Regions from separate parts of the Streptomyces sp. NPDC057697 genome, predicted to be linked through region 1. Evidence: riboswitches for the same ligand, from Rfam matches in the RefSeq annotation. Region 1 holds a riboswitch; each other region holds the start of a gene.
The links. Region 1 has a riboswitch for cobalamin ahead of ACFVFH_RS14080 (ABC transporter substrate-binding protein). Riboswitches for the same ligand answer to the same signal wherever they lie in the genome.
Positions count from the first base shown of each region.

Region 2: linked by a shared signal. The riboswitch ahead of ACFVFH_RS00305 (cobalamin biosynthesis protein) and the one ahead of ACFVFH_RS14080 (ABC transporter substrate-binding protein) in region 1 are both predicted to bind cobalamin.
Region 3: linked by a shared signal. The riboswitch ahead of ACFVFH_RS02835 (prenyltransferase/squalene oxidase repeat-containing protein) and the one ahead of ACFVFH_RS14080 (ABC transporter substrate-binding protein) in region 1 are both predicted to bind cobalamin.
Region 4: linked by a shared signal. The riboswitch ahead of ACFVFH_RS33560 (CoA-acylating methylmalonate-semialdehyde dehydrogenase) and the one ahead of ACFVFH_RS14080 (ABC transporter substrate-binding protein) in region 1 are both predicted to bind cobalamin.

Region 1 covers NZ_JBHVJA010000004.1:197,551-202,620, reverse strand. Annotated here, with positions in the region: gene ACFVFH_RS14085 (FecCD family ABC transporter permease) at 1-666, opposite strand, end outside; gene ACFVFH_RS14080 (ABC transporter substrate-binding protein) at 663-1,730, opposite strand; cobalamin riboswitch at 1,766-1,956, opposite strand; gene ACFVFH_RS14075 (beta-ketoacyl-[acyl-carrier-protein] synthase family protein) at 2,037-3,260, opposite strand; gene ACFVFH_RS14070 (acyl carrier protein) at 3,257-3,538, opposite strand; gene ACFVFH_RS14065 (acyl-CoA dehydrogenase) at 3,798-5,070, opposite strand, start outside.
Region 2 covers NZ_JBHVJA010000001.1:56,897-61,966, reverse strand. Annotated here, with positions in the region: gene ACFVFH_RS00310 (cobyric acid synthase) at 1-533, opposite strand, end outside; gene ACFVFH_RS00305 (cobalamin biosynthesis protein) at 530-1,528, opposite strand; cobalamin riboswitch at 1,673-1,804, opposite strand; gene ACFVFH_RS00300 (hypothetical protein) at 1,956-2,186, opposite strand; gene ACFVFH_RS00295 (anion permease) at 2,209-3,474, opposite strand; gene ACFVFH_RS00290 (class II aldolase/adducin family protein) at 3,683-4,384, shown strand; gene ACFVFH_RS00285 (alpha/beta hydrolase) at 4,389-5,070, shown strand, end outside.
Region 3 covers NZ_JBHVJA010000001.1:634,129-639,198, forward strand. Annotated here, with positions in the region: partial or broken gene ACFVFH_RS02815 (SUMF1/EgtB/PvdO family nonheme iron enzyme) at 1-177, shown strand, start outside; gene ACFVFH_RS02820 (ferredoxin) at 131-364, opposite strand; gene ACFVFH_RS02825 (aldehyde dehydrogenase) at 364-1,824, opposite strand; gene ACFVFH_RS02830 (MBL fold metallo-hydrolase) at 2,093-3,172, shown strand; cobalamin riboswitch at 3,379-3,513, shown strand; gene ACFVFH_RS02835 (prenyltransferase/squalene oxidase repeat-containing protein) at 3,620-4,894, shown strand; gene ACFVFH_RS02840 (SCO2322 family protein) at 4,891-5,070, shown strand, end outside.
Region 4 covers NZ_JBHVJA010000020.1:50,681-55,750, forward strand. Annotated here, with positions in the region: gene ACFVFH_RS33550 (hypothetical protein) at 1-429, shown strand, start outside; gene ACFVFH_RS33555 (glutaredoxin domain-containing protein) at 1,085-1,537, opposite strand; cobalamin riboswitch at 1,731-1,921, shown strand; gene ACFVFH_RS33560 (CoA-acylating methylmalonate-semialdehyde dehydrogenase) at 2,317-3,816, shown strand; gene ACFVFH_RS33565 (acyl-CoA dehydrogenase family protein) at 3,813-4,973, shown strand; gene ACFVFH_RS33570 (enoyl-CoA hydratase/isomerase family protein) at 4,970-5,070, shown strand, end outside.

The DNA.
Region 1 (5,070 bases):
CCAGCCGACGCCGCTGAGCGAGCCGAGCAGCCAGAACAGCACGCCACGCGTCTGCTCGGCGTCGGCGGAGGTCATCACGACGAAGGAGGTGAGCGCGGAGAACAGCTGCATGGCCGCGACACCGGAGAGCACGACCCGGTCTGTCGTGCCGCCCAGGGTGTGGCTGAGCAGCAGCACGAGGGCGAACGAGCACAGCGCCCCGGCGAACGCGCCGGTCGAGACCGACACCGCTCCCCCGCCGACGCCGAGGACGACGACCACGACCGCGCCGGTGGACGCCCCGGAGGAGACACCGAGGACGAACGGGTCGGCGAGCGGGTTGCGCAGCAGGGACTGCATGACCGTGCCGCACACCGCGAGCCCGGCACCGCACACGGCGGCGAGCAGGGTGCGGGGCATGCGCAGGTTCCAGATGATCCCGTCCCTGATCGGGGAGAGCCCGGAGCGGCCCAGGCCGAGATGAGAGGCGACCGCGGACCAGACGTCGGCCACCGATATCCGGGCGGGGCCGATGGTGACGGCGACCGCGACGGAGAGCACCAGCAGCGCGATGCCACCGGCCCACAGCGCCCCGCCGCGCAGTCGCCGTCCGGCGCCCGCTGTGCGGACGGGGCTGCCGGGAAGGGGCGGCCCGGCCACCGCCGTGGCCCGTTCGGTCGCCGTCATCCGGCGAGCCCGAAGCGGCGCAGCCCGGCGGCGACGCGTTCGACGCCCTCGACCGTCCGGATGGTCGGGTTCATGGCCTGGCCGCTCAGCAGGATGTACCGCTTGTGCCGGACGGCGTCCATGTTCCTGGTGACGGGGTTGGACTCCAGGAACTCGATCTTCTTGGCGGCGCTCTCCGCGGTCTGGGCCTTGCGGGAGAGATCGCCGATGACCAGCGCGTCGGGGTTGCGGTCGGCCACCGTCTCCCAGCTGATCTGGGGCCATTCCTCGTGGGTGTCGTCGAAGACGTTCTTCGCGCCGAGTTCTTTGGTGATGATCCCGGGTGCTCCGCAGCAGCCGGCCAGGTACGGGGCCTTGGAGTCGGAGAACCAGTACAGGCGACTCGTCCCGGAAGCGTCGATGCCCTCGGCAGCCTTCTTCACCCGGGCCCGCAGCCCTGCGACGAGCGCGTCGCCACGTTCCGGCACGCCGAACACCTCGGCGAGTTCGTGCACCTCCTGGTAGACGCCGTCCATGGTCAGGGGTGCGGTCCGGGCGCCGTCGCCACCGCCGCTGTTGTCCTTGCCGGTGCAGTCGGCGGGCGAGACGTAGGTGGGGACGCCGAGTGCCTCGAACTGTTCGCGCGGTGCGACGCCGCCCTTGGCGAGCGTGGACGCGAACGACGCGCTGATGAAGTCGGGCTCCTGGTCGAGGACCTTCTCCGACGACGGCCGGTTGTCCGAGATCCTGGGCACCCCGGCGTTGGCCTTCTCCAGGCCCTTCATCACCGGGTCGGACCAGGTCGCGGTGGCGGCCATCCTGTCGGCGAGGCCGAGGGAGAGCAGGATCTCCGTCGATCCCTGGTCCACCGACACGGCGTGCCGGGGCGCGGCGTCGACGGTGACGGTGCGCCCGCAGTTCTTCAGCGTCACCGGGTATCCGTCGGTGCGGCCGCGCTTCGCGGCCGACTCGTCGGTTCCGCCTCCGCAGGCGGTCAGCAGGACGATTCCCGCCGAGAGCAGGGCCATGGTGCGGACGGGGCTGGCTATGGACGGCACGGGGTCCCTCTGCGTCTGAGGGCTCATACGCGGAGCCCGCTGTACGGAATGCCGTGGCCCGGTGCCGGGTCGCGGCCGCCAGCAGGTCTTCGGACTCGGGTTCCTTCGGACGGGACGCCTTCCCAGGACACCCGAGGGTGGTCCCAGTGGCCTTGGCCCCGCCCGTCCCCCTCACCGCTGCGCGTCAGTTCCGGTTTCGCACCGGATTCCCTGACCCCTTACGTGGAGTTCGACTGGCTCCGGCAAGCTATCACGGGCTTCTGCCCAGCTCATGAGGGGTGTGGCCGGTGGTACGCCGGGCTGTGTTCCCCGTCGCACCACCTGGCCGGATGCCTACGGACGCTGAAGAGCGATCACGGCGTTGTGTCCGCCGAAGCCGAAGGAATGGCTGACGGCGCGCCGGATGGGCTGCCGCAGCGGTTGTTTGGTGACGCAGTCGATGTCGAACTCGGGCGCCGGGGCGTCCAGGTTGGCGATCGGTGGTACGACTCCGCGCTGGAGGGTGAGGACGGTGAGCCCGGCCTCGATCGCTCCGGCCGCCCCCATGCAGTGGCCCAGCACGCCCTTGGGAGCGGTGACGGGCGGTCGGTGCGGGTAGACCCGGGCGATGAGGGCGGCCTCGGTGGCGTCGTTGACCGGGGTCGCCGTGCCGTGCGCGTTGACGTGCTCGACGTCCTCGGCCGCCCAGCCCGCGTCGCGCAGCGCGGCCTCCACCGCGGCCTGGGCGACCGCGCCGGAGGGGTGCGGGCTGATGGGGTGGTGGGCGTCGGTGGTGGCGCCGGTACCGGCGAGCAGTGCCCGTGGTGCCGCGCCCCTGGCCTGGGCGTCGTCCGCCCGCTCCAGCACCATGACGGCCGCGCCCTCGCCCATGACGAGACCGGCCCGGTCGGCCGCGAAGGGCCGGCACAGCCCGGCCGGGTCGCCGTCCGCGCGGGCCCCGGCCCCGGATCTGGCGAATCCGGCCATGGCGACCGGGTAGACGATCGACTCGGTGGCCCCGGCGATCGCGATGTCGCACTGCCCGGTGACCAGGAGGTCACGGGCGACGGACAGCGCGGTGGCCCCGGACGAACAGGCGGTGCACGGGGCCATGCTGGGTCCGGTGGCCCGCAGCTGGATCGCGATCTCGGCGGCGGGCATGTTCGGAATGGTGAGCAGGATGCCCGAGGGCGAGGTGGCCCCGGCTCCGAGCCGGTCGAACACGATGGCCTGCTCGGTCAGCGAGGCGGAGCCCCCGCTACTGGTGCCGACGACCACGGCGACCCGGGGCCCTTCCCACCGGGCCGGGTCGAGCCCGGCGTCGGCGACCGCCTCCCGGGCGGCGAGCACGGCGAGCTTCACGTACTTCCCCATCCGGAAGGACGCCCGGCCGCCGATCGCCGCGTCCAGGTCGATGCCGTCGACCACGCAGGCGAAGTCGATCGCGCACCCTTCGAGCTCGGCGACGGTACGGGCCGGTGACACGCCCGCGCACACGCCGGCCCAGGTGGACTCGGTGTCATTGCCGACCGGTGTGATCATGCCCAGGCCGGTGACGGCGATGGCCGGCCTGTTCATCGGGCGTTGCTCATCACTGCCGCGCCGCCCACCCGCCGCGCCCCGCCGTGGGCCGCCGCGTGGATGAACCGCGAGATGTCGGCCAGGGTGGCGTCCTTGGCGAGCTGGTCGAAGTCCCGGTCGCCGCCGGCCGTCTCCCGGATCAGAACGGCGAACTCGGCGACGGCGAGGGAATCCATCTCCAGGCTGTCCATGGTGGAACCCGGGTGGATCTCGCCGACAGGCACTTTGAAGGTGTGTGTCAGAACCTCGGTGATCTTGGGATGAATCGTACTCATGAGCCTTCTCTCCATCGTTCGGGCCGGCTGCCGGGCCGATGGGGACACCGTCCCGACGCCGAATCAACTGGGTGGAGTGCCTCCAGTTACGCCTTGTGCCGAACCGATTCGGCAGTGTCTTCTCCGCGCTCCCCGCACCACCGCGCCAGGACGGACGCCGTACCCCAGTAGGCCAGCAGGACCACGCGGACTCCGAGAGCTCCGGCGGCCTCCCTGACCCGGCACCCCCGGACAGCTGTTCCCTTTCTCGTCATGGCTCTCACCGCTCGTCCCGCACCGCGACCGGGCCCGCGTCGCCGTGCCAGGGTGCTTCCGGATCGTCGTAGGCGTCCACGTAGTCGGAACGGGCGATGGGCCAGTCGGCGAGGACTTCCGGCGGCAGCGCGAAGGACTCGACGAGGCCGGGCAGACGGGGGGCGACCACGGCGATGAGCTGCTCCACCAGACCCGGCAGTTCCTCGACCTGGTCGGCGGTCAGCAGGCCCGCGGCCAGCAGGTCTCCGCCGCCGCGGGCGATCCGGTCGAGCGCGAAGAGCCGTCGCAGCTCGTCGAGGCGTTCGCGGGCCGGTCCGTCGGGCAGCGCGGTCACCGCTTCCGCGTACGCCTCGGCCGCCTGCCGCTGGGCGTGGGCCTCGACCCCGCGCAGGGCGGGTCCGGACGCCGCGTTCCACCGCGCCAGCGGGTCGCCGTGGGGGGCCAGGCCCATCCGCTCCCGGGCCCGGTCGAACCAGATCCGCTCCAGCTCCGCGAGCAGCCTCCGGTGGAATTCCGGGTCGTCGAGTGCGCCGGGCCCGGCTCCGGGGGCAGCCCGCGGACCGGCCGGTGCGGCGGAGAAGAGCATCTCCGCGGCGGCCTTGGCGTGGATGGCGAGGTTGTCGCCCTCCGCGGTGATGGCGCCCTCCACCCCGGTGACCAGCTCGCTCATGCCGTTGTGTTCCAGGAGCGCCTGGGCCCCGCAGCGTTCGCGGCACTCGACGATCACGGTCCTGGCCTGCCAGGTGATCCACCCCTTGGCGACGGCGACCAGCCGCTCCGCCTCCGCCGGCTGCTCGCCCCCCGCCCAGCGGTCCAGGGCCCTGCGGTGCAGCAGGCTCATCGCGAAGACGGTGGCCATGGCGGTGGCGAGCGGACCGTGGTGGCTGCGGTGGGCGATCACCGGGACCTGCCGCGAGCCCCGGGGGCCCGAGATGTAGCGGTGGCCGCCGTAGCGGACGGCGACGGCGAGCGTCGCGCGCGCGCAGCCGACCGCGCAGGCGGTCATCGAGATCTTCCCGGAGGTGACGCGCCCGATCGACGCGAGGAAGCGGCGCCTGCGGTTGTCGATGGCGCTGCTGAACTGCCCGTCCGCGCCGATGCGTCCGTGATCCCCGTCGAGCAGCGCGTCGCGTCCCACGAAGACCTGGTCGAAGGCGGTGAGGCAGTGGTCCACGGGGCTCCCGGTGCGGGTGGGGAGGCTGCGGATCCGTACTCCGGGCCGGGCCCCCGCGGCGTCGGTGAGGGGGACGAGGAAGAGGAAGACCCCGTGATCGACG
Region 2 (5,070 bases), on a different contig from region 1:
CCGAAGAACGAGGCGAAGACGCCACCGCGGTCGATGTCGCCGACCACCACCACCGGGAAGCGCGCCGCGCGGGCGACACCCATGTTCACGATGTCCGTGCGCCGCAGATTGATCTCCGCCGGGCTGCCCGCCCCTTCGCAGATCACCGCGTCGTACGTGCTCCGCAGCTGCTCCAGGCAGTCCACGACCGTGGAGAACAGCGCCTCCTGCCTGCCTCCGTGGTAGCCGCGCGCGCTCATCTCGCCGACCGGCTTCCCCATCAGGACGACCTGGCTGGAGCGGTCGCCGCCGGGCTTGAGCAGCACCGGGTTCATCAGCGCGGTCGGCTCGACGCGGGCGGCCTGGGCCTGCATGGCCTGGGCGCGCCCGATCTCGGCGCCCTCGCGGGTGACGAACGAGTTCAGCGACATGTTCTGCGCCTTGAAGGGCGCCACCTTCACGCCCCGGCGTACGAGCCAGCGGCAGATGCCCGCGGTGACGACGCTCTTGCCCGCGTCGGAAGTGGTTCCGGCGACCAGCAGTCCGCCGCTCATGTGCTTCTCCGTCCTGCGACACGGGGCGCCGCCGTGCGGCGCCCCGCGATCCGTCGTGCGGCGAGGGCCGCGCCGAGCCGTCCCGCCACGCAGACACCGAGGGCCAGCGCGCCCACCCGGCGCGACAGCCGTACCGCGCGTTCGATGTCGGCGGTCTCCACCGCCCGGCCCGTCTCCCCGTTGAGCACCGGACGGTGCTCGATCCGGCCGCCGTACGCGAGGGTGCCGCCGAGGCGCACGCCGAGCGCACCCGCGAACGAGGCCTCCACCGGGCCCGCGTTGGGGCTCGGGTGCTTGGCGGCGTCGGCCCGCCAGGCGCGGACCGCGTCGGCCGGCCGTCCCCCCGCGGCCACCGCGAGCAGGGCCGTGAGCCGGGCGCCCGGCCAGCCCGCGAGGTCGTCCAGGCGGGCCGAGGCCCAGCCGTAGCGCAGGTGGCGGGGGGACTTGTGGCCGACCATGGCGTCGAGGGTGTTGGCGGCCCGGAAGCCGGCCAGCCCGGGGACCCCGGCCAGCGCGCCCCACACCAGCGCGCCGACCACGGCGTCCGAGGTGTTCTCCGCCACGGACTCCACCACGGCGCGGGCGATCTGCGGCCCGTCCAGGGACTGCGGGTCGCGCCCGCACAGGTGCGGCAGCCGCTCGCGGGCCAGGCCGAGGTCACCGGCGGCCAGGGCGGCGCCGACGGCCCGTGCCTCGCGGCCCAGGGAGGTGCCGCCGACGACGGACCAGGTGGCGGCCGCGGTCAGTGCCACGGAGGCGGCGGGGCTGCGGCGTACGGCATGGGTGAGCAGGGCGGCGCCACCCGCGGCGCCTCCGGCGCAGACGAGGGTGTGCAGTGCGCCCCAGCCGCGGTGGTCACGCCACAGACGGCGCTCGACCTCCGCCGCGGCCTGTCCGAAGGCCGCGACCGGGTGCCCCCTGCGGGGGTCACCGAGCAGCAGATCGCCGATCAGTCCGGCCGTGGCGCCGTACGCGAAGATGCGGTCGGCTCGCACGGTTCAGCCGGCCGTCGCGCCTCGGCGGACCTTCGTGCGGGCGGCTCTCGTCGAGAGCGCCGAAAGAGCGGACGCAGGGCGGCCAGGCATGGCGATATGTCCTCACTCAGGGTCCGCGCCCTGGTTCGACGTGACCGGCGACGAGAGTCTCCTGGCTCCCGGATCCGCGGCTCCCCCGGCCTTCCAGCCCGCTCGCGCGCGCCGTGACGTCCGGTGTGGGGGACCGCTCCCCGGTGACAGTGGCGGGACCGCGCCGGATTCGCACCGGCTTCCTCTGCTGTCGCCGTAATTGGCTCCGGCAGTCCACCACGCCCCGCGAACGCCCGTCAACCTGCCGTTGACCTGCGACGGCGCAGTGTGCTGATACCCACATCGGGCCGGACACACGGGGGTGTCCGGCCCGACGGGAAAGGCGTGCGGAAGCGGTTCAGGCGACGATCAGGTAGATGCCGTACGTGACGGCCGCCGCGCACAGCGCGAAGCAGACGTACGCGCCGGCGCGGGCCAGCAGCAGCGAGGAGCCGGAGCCGCCCTGCGCCGCCGGTTCCGGCTGCTTGGAGAGGCCGACGATGCCCAGGGTGAAGAGGCCCACCAGTGCGACGGTGACGACGAGGGAGACGCCGAATACGGAGCCGAGGGCTGCCCAGTCGATGTTCATGCTGAATCCTTAGACGGCCGGTTCAGACGGTGGCGGGTCGCGCCGGGTCCTGGGTGGTTCCGGCCGGGGCCGGAATGGTGGTCATGAGGTTCTGGGCCGGTGCCTGGGCCGCGGTGGGCGGCGGGCTGACGGCGGCGATGGCCGTGGTGACGACGCCCGCGGGCTCGGCGTCGGCAGCCGCCGGGGCGACGTCGTCGTGGCCGACCGGCTTGCGCCGCGACACCAGCCAGATCGCGCCGGAGCCCGCGACCAGCAGCACCGCGACGACGACGACCCCCCAGGTGCCCTGCTGGGTGAGGAGCTCCGCCCCCGCGCCGACCAGACCGGCGGCCGGCAGGGTCAGGCCCCAGGCGACGAACATCCGGGTGGCGGTGGACCAGCGGACCACACCGCCCCGGCGGCCGAGGCCCGCGCCCATCACGGCGCCGGAGCAGGACTGGGTGGTGGAGAGGGAGAAGCCGAGGTGCGAGGAGGCCAGGATGACGGTGGCCGCGCTGGTCTGGGCGGCGAAGCCCTGCGGCGGCCGGAGGTCGGTGAGGCCGCTGCCCATGGTGCGGATGATGCGCCAGCCGCCCAGGTAGGTGCCGAGCGCGATGGCCGTACCGGCGGCGACGATGACCCAGACCGGCGGGTTGGCGCCCGGGTGCAGGACGCCGCCGGTGACCAGGGCCAGGGTGATGATGCCCATGGTCTTCTGCGCGTCGTTGGTGCCGTGGGCGAGGGAGACGAGCCCGGCCGAGGCGATCTGGCCCGCCCGGTACCCCTTGGCGGTGGCCTTCTCCTGGGCGTCGTTGCGGATCTTCCCGCCGATCCGGTACGTCAGCCTGGTGGCCAGCAGCGCGGCCAGACCGGCGACGATCGGGGCGGCGACCGCGGGGAGCAGCACCTTGGTGATGACGGTGCCGCCGTTGACGGACGACCAGCCCGCCGACATCACGGCCGCGCCGATCAGTCCGCCGAACAGGGCGTGGGAGGAACTGGACGGCAGCCCGACCAGCCAGGTCAGCAGATTCCACAGAATGGCGCCGACGAGCGCCGCGAAGATGACTTCCGTCCGCAGCCCGTCCTCGTTGATGATCCCGCCGGAGATCGTCCTGGCGACCTCCACCGACAGGAACGCGCCGACGAGATTGAGAACGGCGGACATGGCCACCGCTGTCTTCGGTCTGAGCGCACCGGTCGAGATGGTCGTCGCCATCGCGTTCGCGGTGTCATGGAAACCGTTCGTGAAATCGAACACTAGAGCTGTCACGATCACAATCGCGAGGAGCAGCGTGATGTGTTCCATTTACCCAGGCAATCGTTCGACGTCATTGGCATGTGGACCGTAGGCAACCTGGGTGAACGGAAGATGAACTGAGCGGGGCGCTGGGGTGTTGCCAAGCGGGGTCCGGGCATTCCGCTTGTCCTCGGGGCGGTCGTGGCCCGGCTTTCCCGGGTGAGCGGCTGTGGCCGACCCCATACCCGTCCGCCTCCGCGGCTGACAGGATCGGCGCATGAGCGAGCAGCAGCGGGACGCGATCGGACGCGCCTGGGACGGCGTCGTCGCCACCGCCCGGCGCACGGCGGCCGAGGGCCTCGTCGTCGGGACCTCGGGAAACGTGTCGGCACGGGTCGGCGACACGATCCTGGTCACACCGAGCGGAGTGCCGTACGACCGGCTGGGCCCCGAGGACGCCGTCGGCGTCGATCCGGAGGGCAACCGCGTCCTCGGCGAACTGGCCCCCACCAGCGAACTCCCGCTCCACCTCGCCGTCTACCGGAACACCGACGCGGCCGCCGTCGTCCACACCCACGCGGTCCACGCCACGGCCGTCTCCACCCTGGTCGACGAGGTCCCGCCGATCCACTACGCCGCCGCCATGCTCGGCGGGCCCGTACGCGTCGCGCCCTACGCGCGCTACGGCACCGTCGAACTGGCCGAGAACATGCTCACCGCCCTGCGGGACCGCACGGGCTGCCTGCTCCAGAACCACGGAACCGTCACCCACGGAGCCACCCTCGACCAGGCGTACGACCGGACCGCCCAGCTGGAATGGCTCTGCCACCTCTGGCTCACCGCCGGCTCCGTACCCGGCCGTACCCCGAACCTGCTCTCGCCGCGGCAGCTGCACGAGGCGGGGGAGGCGCTCAAGGGGTACGGACAGCCCGGCCGGCCCCCGTCCGCTGGCAGCGTCACGCATCCGCCACGACACTGAAGCGGTGCGCCCGGCAACAGTCACGGCAGCAGCCGTCACCACGATCCTCGGCGTCGGAGCGGCAGCGGTCGCGGCCGGCCGGTACGCCAGCGACGCCGCCCTCCGGGCGCCGTCCGGACGACCGCTCCCCGCCGACCGCAGACTCACCGTGCACGCCACGGCGGCCGGGCAGGTCACCCTGACCCGCTCCTTCACCGCCCTGCGGCCCGGGATGTACGGACTGGTGGGCAAGGACGTCCACGCCGTCGTCGGCCCGGTGATCGAGAACGCCCACCACGCCCCCGACACCGTCGTCCGCAGACTGGTCCGCGTCGACCGGGGCACCCTGGGGACCGGCACCAAGGTCCGCGTCACCCCGCAGCTGCACAGCGGCGACCCCTCCACCGCCCTGGGCCTCGACTACCGGGACGTCGAGATCCCCGGCGAGCTCGGCGCCCTGCCCGCCTGGTTCCTGCCCGGCCCCCGCGACACCTGGGTCATCACCGTGCACGGCCTCGGCACCACCCGGGAACACCCCATGAACGTCATGAGGTTCCTGCACGACCTGCGCCTGCCCGTGCTCGACCTGGCCTACCGCGGCGACGCCGGAGCCCCGCGCTCCCCCGACGGCCTCGCCCATCTCGGCGAATCCGAATGGCGCGACCTGGACGCCGCGATCCGCTTCGCCGTGCGCCACGGCGCCACGG
Region 3 (5,070 bases), on a different contig from region 1:
CTGCGCGGCGGCGGCTGGTGCGACGAGCACGGGAGCCGCCGCGCCTCCGCCCGCCGCCGCAGCCACCGGACGTTCCGCGTCGACGACATGGGCTTCCGCCTCGCCCGCTCGGGCACCGACGGACCGCCGTTTACTCCTCCGGCGGGAACACCACCTCGTCCGAGCCGCTCAGGGTGATCGTGATCGCCTCGACCGGGCAGCCCTCGGCGGCCGTGAGGACCTTCTCGTCGGCGTCGGTCTCCGCGTCCACCGGGTGGGACTGACGGGCGGTGTCCAGGGCGAAGCGGCCCGGGGCGTGGTTCAGGCACATCCCGGAGCCGATGCAGACGCCCCGGTCGACCTCCACGGACCAGCGGTCCCCCATCACGCCTCCCCGTATCCGGCCGGCAGGTGGATCATCTTGTGCTCGAAGTACTCGCCGTACCCCTCGGGGCCGAACTCCCGGCCCAGACCGGAGTTCTTGTACCCACCGAACGGGCCCAGCATGTCGAGGCTGAAGGTGTTCACGCTGTACGTGCCGGTCCTGACCCGGCGGGCGATGTCGATGCCGTGCTCGGTGTCGGCGGTCCAGACGCTGCCGCTCAGTCCGTACTCGGAGTCGTCGGCGATCCTCACCGCCTCGTCCTCGTCGCCGTACGGCAGCAGGCAGATGACGGGACCGAAGATCTCCTCGCGGGCGATGCGCATGGAGTTGTCGACGTCCCCGAAGAGGGTCGGCTCGACGTACCAGCCGCGCTCCTGGGACGCCGGACGGCCGCCGCCGGTCAGGACCTTGGCGCCCTCGTCCTGCCCGATCCGGATGTAGTCGAGCGAACGCCGCTGCTGGCGGCGGGCGACGAGGGGGCCGAGTTCGGTGGCGGGGTCCAGCGGATCGCCGACCTTCAGCGCGCCCGCCGCGGCGGCGAACGCCTCGGCCGTCTCGTCGTAGCGGGAACGCGGGACGAGGATGCGGGTCTGGGCCACGCACGCCTGGCCGTTGATCATCCAGGCGAAGGGGACGATGCCCGCGACGGCGGCGTCCAGGTCGGCGTCCGGGAGGATCACCGCGGCGGACTTGCCGCCCAGCTCCAGGGTGACCCGGGTGAGGTTGCGGGAGGCGACCTCCATCACCCGGCGCCCGGCGGCCACCGACCCGGTGAACGACACCTTGTCGACGCCCGGGTGCCCGACCAGGTACTCGCTGACCTCCCGGTCGGCGGGCAGGATCGACAGCACGCCCTCCGGCAGCCCGGCGTCGGCGGCGATCTCCGCCAGCAGATAGGCGTCCAGCGGCGTCTCCGGCGAGACCTTGAGCACCGCGGAGCAGCCCGCCAGCAGGGCCGGCGCGAGCTTGGCGGCGGCGGTGAACTGCGGGACGTTCCACGGCACCACGGCCGCGACCACCCCGACCGGCTCCCGGCGCACCAGCAGCGGCCCGAGCGCCCCGGCCCGCCGTTCCTCGTACGGGAAGTCGCGGGCGACGGTGATCGCCGAGTCCCACACCATCATCGCGGCGAGTGCCTGCACCATCACGCTCGATGTGTACGGGGTGCCGTTCTGCGCGCTGATGACCCGGGCGATCTCCTCGTACCGCGCGGCGAACGCGTCCTTGATCCGGGTCACCACCGCGATCCGCTCGTCCAGGCCCATCCGCGCCCAGGGCCCCTCGTCGAACGCCCGCCGCGCGGCGGCGACGGCCCGGTCCACGTCCGCCTCGCAGGCGTGCGGCACCCGGCCGATGACCTGTTCGGTGTGGGGCGAGACGACCTCGATCACGTCCCGGCCCAGCGGATCGACCAACTCCCCGCCGATGAAGAGTTTTCCGTGTTCGACAAGCTCGGTCATGACTGCTGCCTCCCGCGGCCCGGCGCGCGTCGTCCGGATCGGTGTCCGGGTCGGTGCCCGACCCGGCATCTGACTCTGTTTCAGAACTGATACCAGTTCCAGTTCCAGGAGTCCACGGCCGCGACCACGGCCCTCGAAGCCGCGGGGTCCGTGAGAGCGTCCGGAGGAGATGGGTGACCAGGGCTACTACTGAAACAAGTTCTCGTTACAGTGGGGGCGACGCACCGGAACCGCGAAACCGCACGTCGTCTGGAGAGATGGGGACCTCATGGCACAGGTGACCGACCACGGCGGAGGCGTGCACAGCATCAAGGTGCCCATCCCGGACAACCCGCTCGGCCACACGCTCGTGCACGTCCTGGAGACCGACCGGGGTCCGGTCCTGATCGACACCGGGTGGGACGACCCCGAGGCATGGGACACGCTCCGCGCCGGACTCACCGCCGTCGGTACGGAGATGGCGGACATCCACGGCGTGGTCATCACCCACCACCACCCCGACCACCACGGGCTCTCCGGGCAGGTGCGGGAGGCCTCCGGGGCGTGGATCGCCATGCACGCGGCGGACACCGCGATCGTGCGCCGTACCCGTGAGTCCCGGCCCGGCACCTGGCTGACGTATCTCGTGGCCAAGCTCACCGCGGTCGGCGCGCCCGAGGAGCACCTCGCGCCGCTGCGGGCCGCCGCGGCGGACGGGGGCCGTCTGCGGACCCTGCCGGGGCTGCGGGCCGCCCTGCCGGACCGGGAGATCGTGCCCGGCGAGCTGCTCGACCTGGCGGGGCGCAGACTGCGGGCGATCTGGACGCCGGGGCACACGCCGGGGCACGTGTGTCTGCATCTGGACGAGGAGCATCCGGGGAATCTGCCGGGCCGGGGGCGGCTCTTCTCCGGCGATCACCTGCTGCCGGGGATCAGCCCGCACATCGGGCTGTACGAGGACCCGGACGACGCCGCCGCCACCGATCCCCCCGCGGGCTCCCGGCCGCGTCCGAGCGGGGGAGACCCGCTCGGCGACTACCTCGACTCGCTGGAGCGGATCGGCAGGCTCGGGGCCGCCGAGGTGCTGCCCGCCCATCAGTACGCCTTCACCGACGCGGCCGGGCGGGTACGGGAGCTCCTCGCCCATCACGAGGAACGGCTGACCGGGCTGCTCGGGCTGCTGGCCGGGCCGCTGACGCCGTGGGAACTGGCCGAGCGGATGGAGTGGAACCGGCCCTGGGAGCAGATCCCGCACGGCTCCCGGAACATCGCGGTCTCGGAGGCGGAGGCGCATCTGCGGAGGCTGGTGAAGCTCGGTCGCGCGGAGGCGGTGCCGGGGACCGAGCCGGTGACGTACATCGCGGTGTGAGCGGCGAGCGGGGCGCGGCCGGCGGTGAATGGCGAGGGTGGTGTGAGCCGGGCCGGGCGGTACGGCTCCGCGCCGCCCTACTGACCCACCCTGGCATGCGGGTCATGGTCATTCGTGCGGGACCGGTCGTGCCAGTGGATTCCGCGTGATCGCCGGGACGGCCCCCGGGACGCCCGGCCTAAGCCGCCCCGGGGACCGTCCCGGACCGCCCGGTAGAGTGTGCGGGTCGTCATCATGCCCGTTCAGGGGGAAGCCGGTGCGAATCCGGCACTGACCACGCAGCCGTGAACCGTCCCGGAGACGGTGAGCCGGAATGCCCTGTCCGCGGACGTGACCGGCTCCCACCACCGATCCCGGTGGTCGGCACCGTCGAGGTATACGGAGCCGGAGCCTGGTGCCTGAGCGTGCCTGTGCCCGGTTCGTCGCACAGGAGAGGCCCCGCCCGCCATGACCGTACGCCGCAGCGCAGCAACGCTCGCCGCCACCGCCGCCGTGCTCTGCGCGGCCGCAGCGCCGGTCGCGGTCGCCGCGCCGTCCCCGTCGCCCTCGCCGTCCGCCGCGCTGCCCGCCGGGCTGTACGGCACGAAGGACCCCACCTACGACGGGGTGTGGCGGCAGTCGATGGCCTTCCTCGCCCAGCGGCTCGAAGGGGTCACCCCGGCCGCGAAGTCGGTGGACTGGCTGATCGGCCAGCAGTGCGCCGACGGGGCCTACGCGGCGTACCGGGCCGATGTCTCCGAGCCGTGCGACGACAAGACGGTGCTGGACACCAACGCCACCGCGGCCGCCACCCAGGCACTGGTCGAGGTCGGCGGCCACCGGGACATCGTGAACAACGGCGTGCGCTGGCTGAAGTCCGTGCAGAACGAGGACGGCGGCTGGGGCTACACCGCGGGCGCGCCCAGCGACGCCAACTCCACCTCCCTGGTGATCGGCGCCCTCGCCCGCCAGGGACAGCGGCTCGCGGACATCACGACCCCCGGCGGCAAGACCCCCTACGACCCGCTGCTCGCGCTCGCGATCCCGTGCGGCGGCAAGGACGGCGGGGCCTTCGCGTACCAGCCCGACAAGAAGGGGAAGCTGACCGCGAACGCGGACGCCACCGCGGCCGCCGTGCTCGGCACGATGGGCAAGGCCATGGCCGTCGGCGACAACGCCGCGGGCAAGGCCCCCCGCTGCCACCCGGGCTCCGGCCTCACGCCCGAGCAGGCCGCCCAGAACGGCGCCCACTACCTCGTCGGCGCCCTCGCCGGGAGCGGCCATCTGAACCAGGCGCCGATGCCCGGTGCCGCCGACACGACCCCGCAGCCCGACTTCGGCAACACCGCCGACGCGGTCGTCGCGCTGTCCGCCTCCGGCCACCAGGACAAGGCGGCCGGGGCGATCGCCTGGCTGAAGAAGAACGCCATGGACTGGGCCGGGCAGAACGGCCCCGCCGCCTACGCCCAGCTGGTCCTGGCCGCCCACGCGACCGGCAACGACGCCCGCGACTTCGGCGGAGTCGACCTGGTGGCCCGGCTGAACGCGGCCGGCCCCGCGCCCGCCGCCGTCGTGACGCCCGACCCGTCCGCCGACACCGGGTACGAGGCCACCGAGAAGGACCAGGTCCACAGCGGCGACGACGTGATCGGCGGCGTGTGGTGGTACATCGGCATCGCCCTGGTCCTCGCCGCGATCGCGTTCTTCCTGATCAGCGGTCGCCGGAAGAACAGGCAGCCGTGAGGCGGGCGGGAAGGGCCACCGCGCTGCTGGTGGTCCTGGGCGCCGTCCTGGCCGTGCTGGGCGCGGGACCGGCCCAGGCGGCCGGCTACCGCTACTGGTCGTTCTGGGAGGACTCCGGCTCCGGCTGGACGTACGCCACCCAGGGCCCGTCCCTGGTCCGGCCCGACGACGGCGCG
Region 4 (5,070 bases), on a different contig from region 1:
TCGATCGACGCGCTGCGCGGGGTCGTCGGCGGCGGCTTCACGGCCGCCCCGCCGGTCCCGGTCACCCCCGGCGCCCCGCAGTGGGTCGGCCAGTCCTCCTTCGCCTCGGGCACCGCCACCGAGCTGGCGCTGACCGTCGACGACGGCACCGGCAGCCTCAAGGTGTGCTCGGTGGCCCTCACCCCGACCGGTACGACCACGACCCTCGGCGACGTCCTGGCCGCCGCGACGAGCGCCGCCACCCCGTCGGGCTGCGTCACGGCCGTGACCCCCTCGTCGGGCACGGGCGCCGTCACCGCGGTCAACGGCAAGGCCAACAGCGGCTCCAGCACCTGGAAGGTCAGCGTCGACGGCTCCGCGTTCGCGGGCGCCCTCCGCGAGAAGGTGATCAAGGTGGGCGACACCATCGCCCTGCGTCTGGGGGCCTGAGCCGCGGCGGCGGGGCCCGCCGCGCGTCCCCTCCCCCGGCCGCTCCCGAGCGCTCCGCTCCGGGACGGCCGGGGGAGGGCGCGCTGCTCACGCCGGGCCGTCCCGGCCGCACCGCCTCGCGGACGGTTGCGGGATGCGGGATGCGGGATGCGGGATGCGGGATGCGGGGCCGGGGCCCCGGTCGTCCGGTCGCGGTGGCTGCCCCGGTGGCGCGCCGCGACACCGGGGGCCGGGGTCGGGGCGGCGGGCCTCGCGGGGCATTCCGCGGCGCCCGGTGCGCTCCGGCCCGGTGGTGCGGATCGTGGTGTCGGGGTGCGGCGGGCGACGGTGTGTGCGGCGGGCGTTCCGGAGGTCCTTGGCCCTGCCGGAGGCGTATATGTGACGTAACGTCAACTGCCGCCGTATCGCAAGCCCATGGTGACGTCCTCCCGCGCGGACCGGGTGGGTTCGAGCGGCATCGCACCGGCCGCCCGGCCCCCGGTGCTGCCGCACTCCGGCACCGTCCGCGCGTTCCTCCGTGTCCGCGTGCTCCCGGCCTGCGTGCTCCCGATCCGCAAGTCCCCGCGCGCTCCCTCCCGATCCGCACGTCCCCGCACGTCCCCGATCCGTACGTCCCCGATCCGCGCGCTCCCGGCCCGAGGCGTCGCAGGTTCCGTCACCCGGTCGGTGACCCGGGCGTGCGGGAGAGCTGCCGGCGCACCCACGCGGGATCGGGGTTGGTGTACGGCCGGCCCGCCACGACGACGGTCGGCACGGTCTCGTTGCCGTCGTTGGCCGCCCGCACCGTCGCGGCTCCCTCCGGATCGCGCCAGATGTCGACCCAGAGCGCCCGGCGGGCACGCAGGCCCAGCCGGACGCGCAGGCGCAGGCAGTACGCGCAGCCGGGCCGCCAGTAGACGACCGGCCGTCCGTCGGCCGCGCTGCGGCGTCGTGCCTCCGGCGCGCCGATCGACCTCGGGAAGAACAGGGGCGAGTTCACGGCCGCGAGCAGCACGAAGACGGTCAGTACGGCAACGGCCGTGCCGGGGTTCCCACCGGCGAGCGACCCCGCCGCGAGGGCCGAACCGCAGAGCACCATCAGCATCGGCAGGATCCAGGCGCGTGTCATGAGGCCGAAGGCTATCGATGGGCCGGAGGCGCTCCAACTCCACCTGGAGCACGACGATCCCGCCGACAGCCGCCCCGTGATCCGCCGGGAGATGCCCCGTGCGCCGGCGCGGATGCCGGGGAGCCGGGGAGGGCCGGGCCGGTGTGGCCGGTCGTCGACGCGGCCGGATGCGGGGGTGGACTTACTAGGACGTCCAACTATATGTTCGTGGGGTAGGTCCGCGGTGCAGGGAAGCCGGTGTGAATCCGGCACGGTCCCGCCACTGTGACCGGGGAGCGTGCGCCTCAGCAGGACAAGGCCACTGACGGGGAGACCCGTCGGGAAGGCCGGGGCGCGTGCGTCGATCCGGGAGTCAGGATACCGGCCGCGGGTTGTTCCGTGTTGTCCACGAGGATGGAGCAGACACTCATGGCACCGGTCCGTACCCATGGCCCAGGTGATCCGGCGAAGCGCGTGCGGCTCGTGCCGCACGGCCACACGCGGGTCCCGTCACGCGGCTGAGGACTGCCCCGTAATCCCTGGCATGCGCGCGACGACAGCCACGGCACCCCGCCGTGCCGTCGGAACGTCCGCGTGCGCCCGGCACCCCGGGCGCCCCTCCGCTCCGCGGCGCACCGCGTCCGCCGCCGCGCGCTGACCCACCAGGGATTACGGGACAGCCCTCGGTCCTCGACGGCTCCCCCCGCACGACCCACGGCAGGACCCGCGTGTGCCGCCCCCGGCGCGTACGCCGCCCCGCCGTGCCTTCCCCGGATCCCACCTGACGAGAGCAGGCTCCCATGGTCCGTGAACTGACCCACTTCATCGGCGGCAAGCGCACCGCCGGAACGTCCGGCAACTTCGCCGACGTGCACGACCCCAACACCGGCGCCGTCCAGGCGCGGGTCCCCCTGGCCGACGGGCAGGAAGTGCGGGCGGCGATCGCCGACGCCGCCGCCGCGCAGGCCGAATGGGCCGACCGGAACCCGCAGCGACGCGCCCGGGTCCTGCTGCGCTTCCTCCAACTGGTCGAGGACGAGCGGGACGACCTCGCCCGCCTGCTCTCGGCCGAACACGGCAAGACGGTGTCCGACGCCCACGGGGACATCCAACGCGGCCTGGAGGTCGTCGAGTTCGCCGCCGGGATTCCGCACCTGCTCAAGGGCGATTTCACCGACAGCGCCGGAACCGGCATCGATGTGCACTCGCTGCGCGCCCCGCTCGGCGTGATCGCCGGCATCACCCCGTTCAACTTCCCCGCGATGATCCCGCTGTGGCAGGCCGCCCCGGCGCTGGCCTGCGGAAACTCCTTCATCCTCAAGCCCTCGGAGCGCGACCCCTCGGTACCGCTGCGGCTCGCCGAACTCTTCCTGGAGGCCGGACTGCCGCCCGGCGTCCTCAATGTCGTCAACGGCGACCGGGAGGCGGTCGACGTCCTGCTGGAGGACCCACGGGTGCGGGCGCTCGGCTTCGTGGGGTCCACCCAGGTCGCGGCGCACGTCTACGCCACCGCCGCCGCGCACGGCAAGCGGGCGCAGTGCTTCGGCGGCGCCAAGAACCACATGATCGTGATGCCGGACGCCGACCTCGACCAGGCCGTCGACGCCCTCGTCGGCGCGGGGTACGGATCCGCGGGCGAACGCTGCATGGCGATCTCGGTGGCCGTCCCGGTGGGGGAGGAGACCGCCGACGCGCTCGTCGCCGCGCTCCGGGACCGGATCGCCACGCTCCGGATCGGCCGCTCGGACGACCCGGACGCCGACTTCGGCCCGCTGGTCGGCCGGGACGCCCTCGAACGCGTCCGCCGCCTTGTCGCCACCGGAGTGGAGGAGGGCGCCGAACTCGTCGTCGACGGGCGCGACTTCACCCTTCCGGGGCACGAGAACGGGTTCTTCGCCGGAGCCACCCTCTTCGACCGGGTCACCCCCGCCATGCGGATCTACCAGGAGGAGATCTTCGGGCCCGTCCTGTCCGTCGTCCGCGCGGCCGACTACGAGGAGGCGCTGCGGCTGCCCAGCGAGCACCCGTACGGCAACGGGGTCGCGATCTTCACCCGCGACGGGGACACCGCCCGCGACTTCACCCGGCGGGTCGACACCGGCATGGTCGGCGTCAACGTACCCATCCCGGTGCCGGTCGCCTACCACACCTTCGGCGGCTGGAAGCGCTCCGGATTCGGCGACCTCAACCAGCACGGCCCGGACGCGATCCGGTTCTGCACCCGCACCAAGACCGTGACCTCCCGCTGGCCCTCCGGGGTCAAGGAGGGCGCGAGCTTCACCATCCCGACGATGGGCTGAGCGCCGTGACCACCACCACCTCGCTCACCAAGGACCAACTCGCCCTGGCCGAGGTCACCCTCGACTTCGCCCAGGAACACCTCGCCCCGCACGCCGTCGCCTGGGACCAGGACAAACACTTCCCCCTGGACGTCCTGCGCAGGGCCGCGGGACTCGGCCTCGCGGGCGTCTACGTCCGAGAGGAACACGGCGGCTCCGCCCTCACCCGGACCGACGGAGCCCTGGTCTTCGAGGTCCTCGCCACCGGCTGCCCCTCCATCGCCGGTTACCTCTCCATCCACAACATGGTCGCCTGGATGATCGACCGGTACGGGGACGACGGCCAGCGCGCCCGCCGGCTGCCCGCCCTCTGCACCGCCGAGACTCTGGGCAGCTACTGCCTGACCGAACCCGCGGCGGGCTCCGACGCCGCCGCCCTGCGCACCCGGGCCGTCCGGGACGGGGACCACTACGTGCTCACCGGGGTGAAGCAGTTCATCTCCGGGGCCGGCGCCGCCGACGTGTACGTCGTCATGGCGCGCACCGGCGGCGAGGGACCCGGCGGGATCTCGGCCTTCGTCGTCGAACGGAACGACCCCGGGCTCTCCTTCGGGCCGAACGAACGCAAGATGGGGTGGAACGCGCAGCCCACCCGGCAGGTCGTCCTGGACGGCGTACGCGTACCCGCCGACCGCAGGCTCGGCGCCGAGGGCGACGGGTTCCGCATCGCCATGAACGGGCTCAACGGCGGCCGCCTCGGCATCGCCGCCTGCTCGCTGGGCGGCGCGCAGAGCGCTCTGGACCGCAGCCTGGCCCACCTCGCCGACCGCGAGGCGTTCGGCGCCCGGCTTCTGGACGCCCCGGCACTCCAGTTCCGGCTGGCCGACATGGCCACCGAACTCGCGGCTGCCCGCGCCCTCGTCCGGCAGGCCGCCGAGGCCCTCGACAGTGGAGATCCGGCGGCGCCCCGGCTCTGCGCGATGGCCAAGCGGTTCGCCACCGACACCGGATACTCCGTCGCCGACCGCGCGCTGCAACTCCACGGCGGCTACGGCTACCTGAGCGAATACGGCATCGAGAAGATCGTCCGCGACCTGCGGGTGCACCAGATCCTGGAAGGGACCAACGAGATCATGCGTGTCATCGTGGCGCGGGCACTGACGGAGGCCGTCCGATGACGGCCCCCTCCGACAGCCCCGTACTGCTGCGCACCGAGGGCCGTGCGGCCCACATCGTCCTCGACCGGCCCAAGGCGCTGAACGCCCTCACCCACGC